DNA from 3 places in the Vescimonas fastidiosa genome. Region 2 is predicted to be linked to each of the others. Evidence: predicted binding sites of a transcription regulator. Region 2 holds the regulator's gene; each other region holds the start of a gene.
What was found. Region 2 encodes Rex, which represses fermentation and respiration genes when NADH is low (regulators of the CRP and FNR family bind a similar motif). Its sites were predicted from a motif close to ATTGTTAANNNNTTAACAAT; they were not measured.
Positions count from the first base shown of each region.

Region 1: the regulator Rex is predicted to act here: its motif matches at 2,098-2,117, upstream of KI236_RS06765 (acetyl-CoA C-acetyltransferase).
Region 3: the regulator Rex is predicted to act here: its motif matches at 1,261-1,280, upstream of KI236_RS05140 (butyryl-CoA:acetate CoA-transferase).

Region 1 covers NZ_AP023415.1:1,418,657-1,421,930, reverse strand. Annotated here, with positions in the region: gene KI236_RS06780 (DUF5662 family protein) at 1-215, opposite strand, end outside; tRNA gene KI236_RS06775 (tRNA-Met) at 338-413, opposite strand; tRNA gene KI236_RS06770 (tRNA-Leu) at 431-516, opposite strand; gene KI236_RS06765 (acetyl-CoA C-acetyltransferase) at 769-2,025, opposite strand; gene KI236_RS06760 (peptidyl-prolyl cis-trans isomerase) at 2,226-3,274, opposite strand, start outside.
Region 2 covers NZ_AP023415.1:699,681-702,954, forward strand. Annotated here, with positions in the region: gene KI236_RS03370 (XdhC family protein) at 221-1,189, shown strand; gene KI236_RS03375 (redox-sensing transcriptional repressor Rex) at 1,369-1,998, shown strand; gene KI236_RS12215 (hypothetical protein) at 2,076-2,198, shown strand; gene KI236_RS03380 (NUDIX hydrolase) at 2,327-2,944, shown strand; gene KI236_RS03385 (YkvI family membrane protein) at 2,919-3,274, opposite strand, start outside.
Region 3 covers NZ_AP023415.1:1,040,007-1,043,280, forward strand. Annotated here, with positions in the region: gene KI236_RS05140 (butyryl-CoA:acetate CoA-transferase) at 1-1,177, opposite strand, end outside; gene KI236_RS05145 (tetratricopeptide repeat protein) at 1,384-3,274, opposite strand, start outside.

The sequences.
Region 1 (3,274 bases), 720 kb from region 2:
TGCAGCCAGGACAGGCTGACACCGGTTTCGCTGCGCTCCTGGTCGTTGGGGCTGCGAAAGCCCTGGTAATACTTGGCGCTGCGCCAGAACTCCGTGGGGCTGTACTTGCTCAGGTCATGGGTGAGGCCCTGCCAATACAGGCCCAGACGAAAGCAGTAGTGCCGCACCAGGCGACGGTGGCGAGTGACGGTTTTCAAATGTTCCCGAATGTGCATTTCCCGGACCTCCATCGGAAAGATGCCTCCAGTATAGCACAGTTTACCCAAAAAGGACAGGGGGATGCAGGGGAAATAAAAAATTACCGTTGCTGATATGGTATCAACAACGGTAATGGATTTGGTTGCGGAGGGAGGACTTGAACCTCCGACCTCCGGGTTATGAGCCCGACGAGCTACCAACTGCTCTACTCCGCGATATATAGTTTACCGGATGGTGCCGGTGACCGGACTCGAACCGGTACGGTATTGCTACCGGGAGATTTTAAGTCTCCTGTGTCTACCATTCCACCACACCGGCGGATTTTGGCAAGAATTAGAATACCACATTCCTGCGGAATTGTCAACACCTCTGTGCAATATTTTTGCCCTTCGACAAAATTAGGACTACTTCTCCCCTCCCCCAGCGTTTCAAAAAGCCTCGCAGAGCTTGCCGCCCGCAGGCTGCAATCCTTTTGCCGGAAAAATCCAAAGGATTTTTCGGCAGGGTAAAACGGGGGCCCCGGAAGCCCGGGACCCCCAAAATTTGCTTTATGGGTTATGCCTCAGCCGATCAGCACTTCTCAAACACCACTGCGGTGCCCATGCCGCCGCCGATGCACAGGGTAGCCAGGCCCTTCTTGGCCTCGGGCCGCTTCTGCATCTCGTGGAGCAGGGTCACGATGATACGAGCACCGGAAGCACCCACGGGGTGACCCAGGGCAATGGCGCCGCCGTTGACATTGACCTTGCTCATGTCGAAGTGCAGCTCACGGGCCACGGCGATGGACTGGGCGGCGAATGCCTCATTGGCCTCCACCAGGTCGATATCGTCGATGGTGACGCCGGCCTTCTTCATAGCGTTGCGGGAAGCCACCACGGGGCCTACGCCCATGATCTTGGGATCCACGCCGCCCTGGCCCCAGCCGATGAGCTTGGCCATGGGCTTCAGACCGTACTTGGCCACGGCCTCGCCGGAGGCCAGCACGATGGCGGCAGCGCCGTCGTTGATGCCGGAGGCGTTGGCAGCGGTGACACGCTGGGTGCCCTTGTCAGCGGCATCCTGGGCGCCGGTGACCTCAAAGGTGTGTACCACCTGGGGATTGGGGGACTCGGGGCCTACGGGGAAGGCGCCCTTGAGCTTGGCGATGCTGTCGGCGGTGACGCCTTCCTTCACATACTCGTCGCGCTTGAACTCCACGATCTCCTTCTTCACCTTGACGGGCACGGCCACGATCTCGTCGTCGAAGCGGCCGGAATCCCGGGCGGCACAGGCCTTCTGCTGGGAAGCGGCGGCGAACTCGTCCTGCTCGCGGCGGGTGATGCCCCAGATGTCGTTGATATTCTCGGCGGTGGTGCCCATGTGATAGTTGTTATAGGCGTCCCACAGGCCGTCCTTGATCATGGTGTCCACCAGCTTCTTATCGCCCATGCGGGCACCCCAGCGGGCGTCCAGGGAGGCATAGGGAGCGGCGCTCATGTTCTCGGTACCGCCGCAGACAACGATGTCGGAATCGCCGGCCAGGATGGAACGGGCACCCTCGATGACGGACTTCATGCCGGAGCCGCAGACCATGCCCACGGTGTAAGCGGGGACGGAGTAGGGAATGCCGGCCTTGATGGAAACCTGACGGGCAACATTCTGGCCCTGGGCAGCGGTGAGGATGCAGCCGAACATCAGCTCATCTACATTCTCGGGAGCGACATTGGCGCGCTTGAGGGCCTCCTTGACCACGATAGCGCCCATATCGGCAGCGGGGGTATTCTTCAGGGAGCCACCAAAGGAGCCGATGGCTGTTCTGCAGCAATTGACAACATACAGGTCTTTCATGAATGTGTTCCTCCTAATTTTTTATAGTTAAAAATGGATGCGTGAAAGCGCATTTTTCAAAGCAACCCCATGATAGTCATTTTTTTAACAATAGTCAATGGTCAAAAGATACAAAAATGGGTCGCAAAACAAAGATTGTTATTTATGGCAAAGAAATGCGCAAATCTTTCGTTGTTTTGACGAATAAAAACGGGCCCTTTTCAGGACTGGGGCGTTGTATTCGTGTCTGCGGAGGCGCCGGTGTCCGTGTTGGCAGCGGAGAGCTGGGTGCGCAGGGTCAGGAGCTTGGTGTAGAACTTGCCGGCATCGAGCCTGTCGAAGTAGCGGCTGCTGTAACGCACGCCGGCATTCTCGCGCATATCGTCCAGGGTGGCGTTGAACATTTTGTCCACCACGGCGGCGGTGTTCAGACTCTTGCGCACGAACACATAGTAACCGCTTTGGGTCTGCACCACATCGCTGACCTCTCCCTCGGCCAAGGCGGCCAGGGCGGCGGCATTGACACTGCCCAGGTCGGCGGCAGCGGCGGTCTCTCCGGCGGCGGTGGCCTGCAGGGCCATCTCCTGGGCGATCTCCAGATAGGTGGCCTCCTTATCCTCGGCGCTGCGCAGGCGTGCTACGGCAGCCTCCGCCTGGGCCAGAGTGGCTGCGTCGGTGTCCTCGGTGCCGGTAACGGACCAGTGCAGGGGCAGGAAGGTGTAGTATTCATGGGACTTGGCGAAGCTGTCGATCTCCTCCTGGGCGGGGTAGAGGACGCCGCCCTCGGTGCAGTAGGCACTGTAAAGCTGGGCATAGAGGAAATACACCCGGTTGATCTGCTGGAAGCCCTCGTCCGTGAGCCCCATGAGCTCCAGCTGCTTGGCATAGCCCTCTTCGCCGCCGTAATAGGTCACATACTGCTGGCGCTGGGCGTCCAGCTGGGCCTGGGACTCCTGGGAGAGCTCAATGCCCGCCTTCTGGGCCCAGTTGCGCACCACGGCGTAAAGGGTCACCGTCCGCTGGGCATCCTCCAGGGCATACTGGCCGTAGGTCATATTGCCGCCCACGGCGGTGCTGAAGTCCACATTGCCGCCCATGTAGGAGGACAGATAATCGCAGTCGTAGGCCAGCCAGTAGAGAAACTCCTCTGCGGTCACGGGCTGCTTATTCACGGTCATGAGGGTGGCGTCGGGATGGATGCCGCTGGCTTCATAGAAAATGCCGTCGGTGCGCTTGCCGCCGGGCATATTCCCCATAAGCGACACACAGG
Region 2 (3,274 bases):
CTCGCCCCCTGGGTCAGCTCCGGCTATGGTAATTCGGTTTTGCCTGAAAATTGTAACACATTTCCATCCCTCTGTCAATGCTTTGTTCCCTATCGCAGCAGAATAATACTTTTTTCCTATTTCCTCCGCAGCTCACAGAGCTGCGTATTGCATTTTTCAGAATAACGGCGTAAAATGAAGCAAAATAGATTTCCCGAAAACATACAAAGGAGAATCGACCATGCAATCTATCTTTGCCAAGCTCCTCTATGAAATGGAAAAGCATCACGACACCGTCCTGGTCACCATCATCCGCGAGTCCGGCTCCACCCCTCGGGGGGAGGGCGCTCAGATGCTGGTAGGGGCACAGGGTCCTCTGAGCGGCACCATAGGCGGCGGGAATGTGGAAAATCTGTCCATTCTTCACGCCCGGGATCTAATCGCCCAACGCTGCAGTGACCTCCATGAATACCCGCTCCATCGCAGCGATACCGAGGACATCGGCATGGTCTGCGGTGGGGATGTCACGGCCCTATTCACCTTCATTCCCGGCACGGACGCCGCCTGGGCCGCCCTGGCCGCCGACCTGCTGCAGCATATTGCAGACCGCCGACCCGGTTACCTGGCTCTGCCCTTGGATGGCACGGTTGGCTTTCTTACGGACGATCCGGAAAAGGAAAGCTCCTTCACCATGCCTCTTTCCATAGGGGAGCGGGCCATACTTTTTGGTGCGGGTCACTGTTCCCTGGCCCTGACCCCGGTGCTGCGTTCCGTGGGCTTCCGCGTCACGGTGTTCGACGACCGGCCCGAACTGGTCACCCCAGAGCGTTTCCCTGCCGCCGAGCGCCTGATCTGCGGCGATTTCAGCCACATAGACCGCTACCTGAGCTGCAGCGCCGAGGACTATATCGTGGTGATGACCAGCGGCCACACCCATGACTTTATCGTCCAGGAGCAGATTCTCCGCCGAGACTTCGCCTATGTGGGCGTCATCGGCTCCCGGGCTAAAACCGCCTCCGTCAATGCCCGCCTCCGGGCCGCCGGAGTCCAGGAGACCGCCATTGCCAGTGTTCACACCCCCGTGGGCATAGCCATCAAGGCCGTCACCCCGGAGGAGATCGCCGTCTCCATCGCCGGCGAAATGATCTGTGAGCGTGCTCTGCGCCGGGAAAAAGACGGCCCCCGGCACCACGGCTGCCCCATGCACTGAGCAACGGCTGCACTAAAAATGGGGTTGGCCATTCCCGGTCCTAATGCACACCCAACATACTTATTTTAAATAATCTTATAGTTTTTTTTAAAAACATTGTTAAAAAAGTTGACAACTCATGTTTTCTGCGGTAAACTATTTCCTGAAATTAACGCCAATGAAAAGGACCGATCCTATACATGAAAAAGCAAAAAGTCTCCGACGCTGTCATCCACCGTCTCCCCCGTTACTACCGCTATTTAGACGACCTGTATAACAAGGGCGTTGTGCGCATCTCCTCCAACTCCCTGGGCAGCAAAATGGATATCACCGCCTCCCAGATCCGCCAGGATTTGAGCTGCTTCGGTGAGTTCGGTCAGCAGGGCTATGGCTACAATGTGGCCGAGCTTCGCTCCGAGATCGGGCATATCCTGGGCATCGACAAGGGCCACCGCCTTATCATCATCGGCGTAGGCCATTTGGGCCACGCTCTGCTGCAGAACTTCGACTTTGAAAAGGTCGGCTTCCATGTGGACACCGCCTTTGATGTCTCCCCCGACCTCATCGGCACCAGCATCCATGCTGTCACCATCCGCTCCATGGACGAGCTGGAGCAGTATATTGTCGACTATCGGCCCGATGTGGCGGTGCTTACCGTTCCCCAGCATGTGGCCCAGCCCATGGCCAGCCGCCTTATCGACCTGGGTATCAAGGGCTTTTGGAACTTCACCAATGTGGAGCTGAGCACGGATAAGCCCGATGTTTTCTTCGAGGATGTTCACTTTGTGGACACGCTCCTGACCCTAAGCTATCGCATTTCCCGACCCTGACGCACCTTTCCTCCCGCCGCGCATACTATGGATTGAGGCCAGCGACATGGCCGTAAATTTCATAGGGAGGTCACATTATGTGCAATCAGGGGAATAGCTGCTGGATCATCATCTGCGTCATCATCCTGTTCCTGTTCTGCGGCAACGGCTGCGGCTGCGGCTGCAACAACAACCAGAACGGCTGCGGCTGCGGCTGCTGACCGGCGAAACTCCACAGCTAAATAGCTAAATAGCTGAATTATCCCCTCATCCGTTACGGGTGAGGGGATTTCTTTCTTTTAAGTCCGTGCAAAATATGCTATACTTTCAGAAAATGGAGGGCTCGCCTATGGACATACACACACTCAAATCCTATTACAGCCATCATACCCCTACCCTGCAGGATGCCTCCGGTGCCTACGCCGTACTTGTTCCCCTGCTGGAGAAGGAGGATGGGCTTCACCTGCTCTACGAGGTCCGCGCTTCCTCCCTGCACCATCACCGCAGTGAGGTCTGCTTCCCCGGCGGACATATGGAGCCGGGAGAAACGCCCGCCCAGTGCGCCCTGCGGGAAACCAGCGAGGAGCTGGGCATCCCGCCGCACCGGATACAGCTTTTTGGCCCGGCGGACTTTCTCTACCTGCGCTCCGAGGCCCTCATGTACCCGGTGGTGGGTCTGCTTCCTCCCCGGTGCGAGGAAAATCTGACCCTGAATCCTCCGGAGGTCAGCACGGTTTTCACCGTGCCCGTCGCCTGGCTCCTGGAAAATCCCCCTCAGCTTTTCCGCTATCCGCTCCGCCCGGAGGTCGGGACGGATTTTCCCTACGATGCGGTACACACCCCGGCAGACTACGCCTGGGCCCCCGGCAGCATGGAGGTGCCCGTATACCGGGGCCTCCCCTATCCTCTCTGGGGCTTGACCGCCCGGATTACAAGGAAATTTATTGAGGTCTATCAGTCTCTGTAATGTTCTTTACTTTTACAACCTTTTTCCGCCGCAAGCACTGTGCATAGTGGATGCAGATACACACGATAATGCCGATGCCGATGTAGCCGAACACCGGGAACACCGTTCCCACCAGGTTGCCGAAGCCTGCCAGACTGGCCGCCCACACCAGCACCATCAGCACCGCCATGGTGCTCTTTCGGTGTGTATTCAGCACACGAATGTTGCTGTTCATGTACTCCATAAAGGCCACCAACGACGCCAGCGCATTGCTGAACATTCCGAATAGCAGCAGCATCCCGTACACGATGCCCAGAGCCGGGTTCAGCCGGGAGGCCAGGGCCACCATGG
Region 3 (3,274 bases), 340 kb from region 2:
TCACTCTTGTATCCGTGACCACGGAGCCGGTCTGCAGGGTGGGCCGGATGCGGGAGCCCAGGCTTCCGTCCTTATTTTTATGGGTAGAGGACAGGCAGATGAAGCTCTTGCCGCCCTTGGACAGATACGCGCCCAAAACGAAGTCCTGCTGGCCGCCTGCGCCGGAGATCTGCTTGATGCCCGCCGTCTCACCGTTCACCTGGCCATACAGGTCCACATCCACGGCGTTATTAATGGAAATGAAATTATCCAGTGCCGCCACGGTGCGCACATCGTTGGTATAGCTGATGGGCGCAGCCATGCAGGCAGGGTTATCGTCCAGATAGTCGTAGAGCTTTTGGGTTCCGGCGGCGAAGGCGTACACCTGGCGGCCCCGGTCCAGATTCTTGCACATACCCGTCACCTTGCCCGCCAGGGCCAGGTCCACGTAGGCATCCACATACATCTCCGTATGTACGCCCAGATCCTTCAGGTCAGACTCGCACAGCATGGCGCCCACGGTGTTGGGCATACCGCCGATGCCCAGCTGCAGGCAGGCGCCGTTGGGGATCTGCTCCACAATGAGCTTGGCCACGGCCTTATCCACCTCGGTGGCGGGGTTGGAGGGCTGGATACCCATGGGGTCGTTGCGCCCCTCCACGATCATGTCCACCTCGGAAACATGGATGCAGTTGTCAAAGCCGCCCAGACACCGGGGCATATTCTTGTTGACCTCCACGATGACCACCTTGGACTTTTCAATAACAGCCCGCAGATGGGAGGCGGAGAGGCCGAAGTTGAAGTAGCCGTGCTTATCCATGGGCGTCACCTGGAACATGGCCACATCCGGGGGAGTAATGTGGTCGGTATAGTACCGGGGCAGCTCGGAATAACGCATGGGCTCGTGGAAGCCCGCGCCGCTGGCAATGTGGTGACGCTCCACCGCACTCATGTGGTGGGAATTGAAAATAATGTGGTGAACGGGGTCCTCAATGTCAAAAATGGCCGGTTTCCACAGGCTGATGCCGCCTCGGACCTTCACATCCTCCAGCTCCGGGGCCCGCCGGGCCAGAGCCTCGTCCAGCACCCGGGGATGGATGGCGCAGAAGCCGTAGTCCACCCAGTCGCCGGACTTGATGACCTTCACCGCCTCGTCCGCCGTAGTCAGTTTTTGCCGGTATATCTCTTTGTAATCCATATCTTTTCTCCTCCAAGTCTCCTGTGCTTTGCCAAAAGCACTTTTATACATTATAGCACCGGGAATCAGCAAAAAACAGCGTCTTTGTGAAAATAATATCATTTTGGCGAATTGCCTAATTTTTGGCAAAAATCTTTTCGCTGTATTGTGCGGAAATTCGCGCGACAAGGTAAGCTCCGGGGCTTTAGGGGCAAAGTGATTCTGCATCACTTCTTTTGCATTCCCTTCTTTTGGCGCAGGACGCGGCCTAAGAGAACATCGCCGCCCAGAAGAGTGCAGCCGATGAACCAGTAGTCCGCCGCCTCCGGAGGCGCTTCCTCGCCCAGGGTCAAGAGGACCAGGATGCCCGCCAGGATCAGCAGCACTCCCAGGACTATGTACAGAATGCACACGCCCTTGGGCAGCCTCGGCTGACGCTGATTGACCTTATACAGGATAAAGCCGGCGCTGGCCGCAAAAAGCAGGGTAAATACACCGCTGAAAAGCCGCTCCGAGGGAACGCCCCCCCAGATGCCGATGCCCAAAAACGCCGCAAGGCCCAGCAGCAGGACACCGGTGACGCGCAGGGCGGTGGCGGGAAACTTGGGGGCGGCGGGCTTGGCGGACAGACGCTCCAGTCCCTCGGCGGCACCGGGGACATTGTGCTCCTTGGCCAGGGTAAAATATTTCCGGGCCTGGTCTAAATCCTTCTCCACGCCGATGCCCTTTTCGTAGAGCAGCGCCAGGTTTTTCCAGGCCAAGGGAACGCCCATATTCCCGGCTTTTTCATAGAGCTTAGCCGCGCGGGCCGGGTCCGGCGCGCAGCCCAGGCCGTGCTCGTAGCAGAAGGCCAGATTATTGGTGGCGGTATCGTCGCCATTTTCCGCCCCCTTGCCGTAATAGAAAAAGGCCTTGTCCGCATCCTTTTCGCAGCCCAGGCCCCGCTCATAGCAGTAGCCCGCCTGGCACTGGGCGCCGGGGTGGCCCTTGGCCGCGGCTTTTTCGTACAGTGCCAGGGCCTGGGGATAGTCCTGGGGGATGTCCCGGCCGGCAAAATAGAGGTTGGCCAGGCAGTAGGCGGCGGCCTCGTCGCCCAGGTCGATGGCTCGGCGGTAGAGGGAAACGGCCTTTTGGGGATCCTTCTCCACACCCAGTCCTCCCTCATAGCATACGCCCAGGGCCCGGACGCCCTCGGGATAATTCTGCTCCGCCGCCCTGGTGTAGAGCTGCACCGCCCGGGCCATGTCCTTTTCCACGCCCTGCCCATGCTCATAGTGCAGTCCCAGGAAAAACTGGGCTCGGGGATAGTCCTGATCGGCGGCCCGGGCAAACAGCTCTGCGGCCTTCTCCATATCCCGGGAGACACCGCCGCCGTAGCGGTACAGAACGCCCAGATTGCACTGGGCCTCGGGGCTGCCCAGGCGGGCAGACTGTTCGTAAAGCTCCGCCGCCCTGCCGATGTCCTCAGGTACGCCGCGGCCGGCCTCGTAGCACAGGCCCAGCTGGCAGATGGAGGGGGCATGGCCCGCCTCCGCCCCCCGGCGGAAGCAGTCGGCGGCCTTATTAGCGTCCCGGGACACACCGTGTCCGTAGGCATAGCACAGGCCCAGGCGGTACAGGGCGTCGGGATAGCCCTGGTCGGCAGCACGGCTGAAGCACTGGGCGGCCATCTCCGCCGATTCCGCAACGCCGTAGCCGTTGTCATAGCAGCGGCCCAGCAGGTGCCAGCCCCGGGCAAGTCCCATTTCTCCGGCCCGGCGGAAGCAGTCGGCGGCTTTTTCGTTATCCTCCTCCACGCCCTTGCCCAGATAGTACATGACGCCCAGGGCGCACAGGCCGTCGGCGCTGTCCCCCTTGGCGGCTTCGCCATAGAGCAGGACGGCCTTTTTGCAGTCCTCCTCTACGCCGTTTCCGAACTCATAGCACAGACCCAGCAGGTACTGCGCCCGGGCTAGGCGCTGCTCGGCGGCCAGGGAAAGATAGTGGACAGCGGAGGCGTAGTCCTTGGGAACGCCCACGCCCACATAGTACAGGGCGCCCAGGTTGCACTGCGCCTGCGGATAGTTCATATCGGCGGCTTTTTCATATAGGGAAACGGCCTTAGCCAGGTCCTTTTCC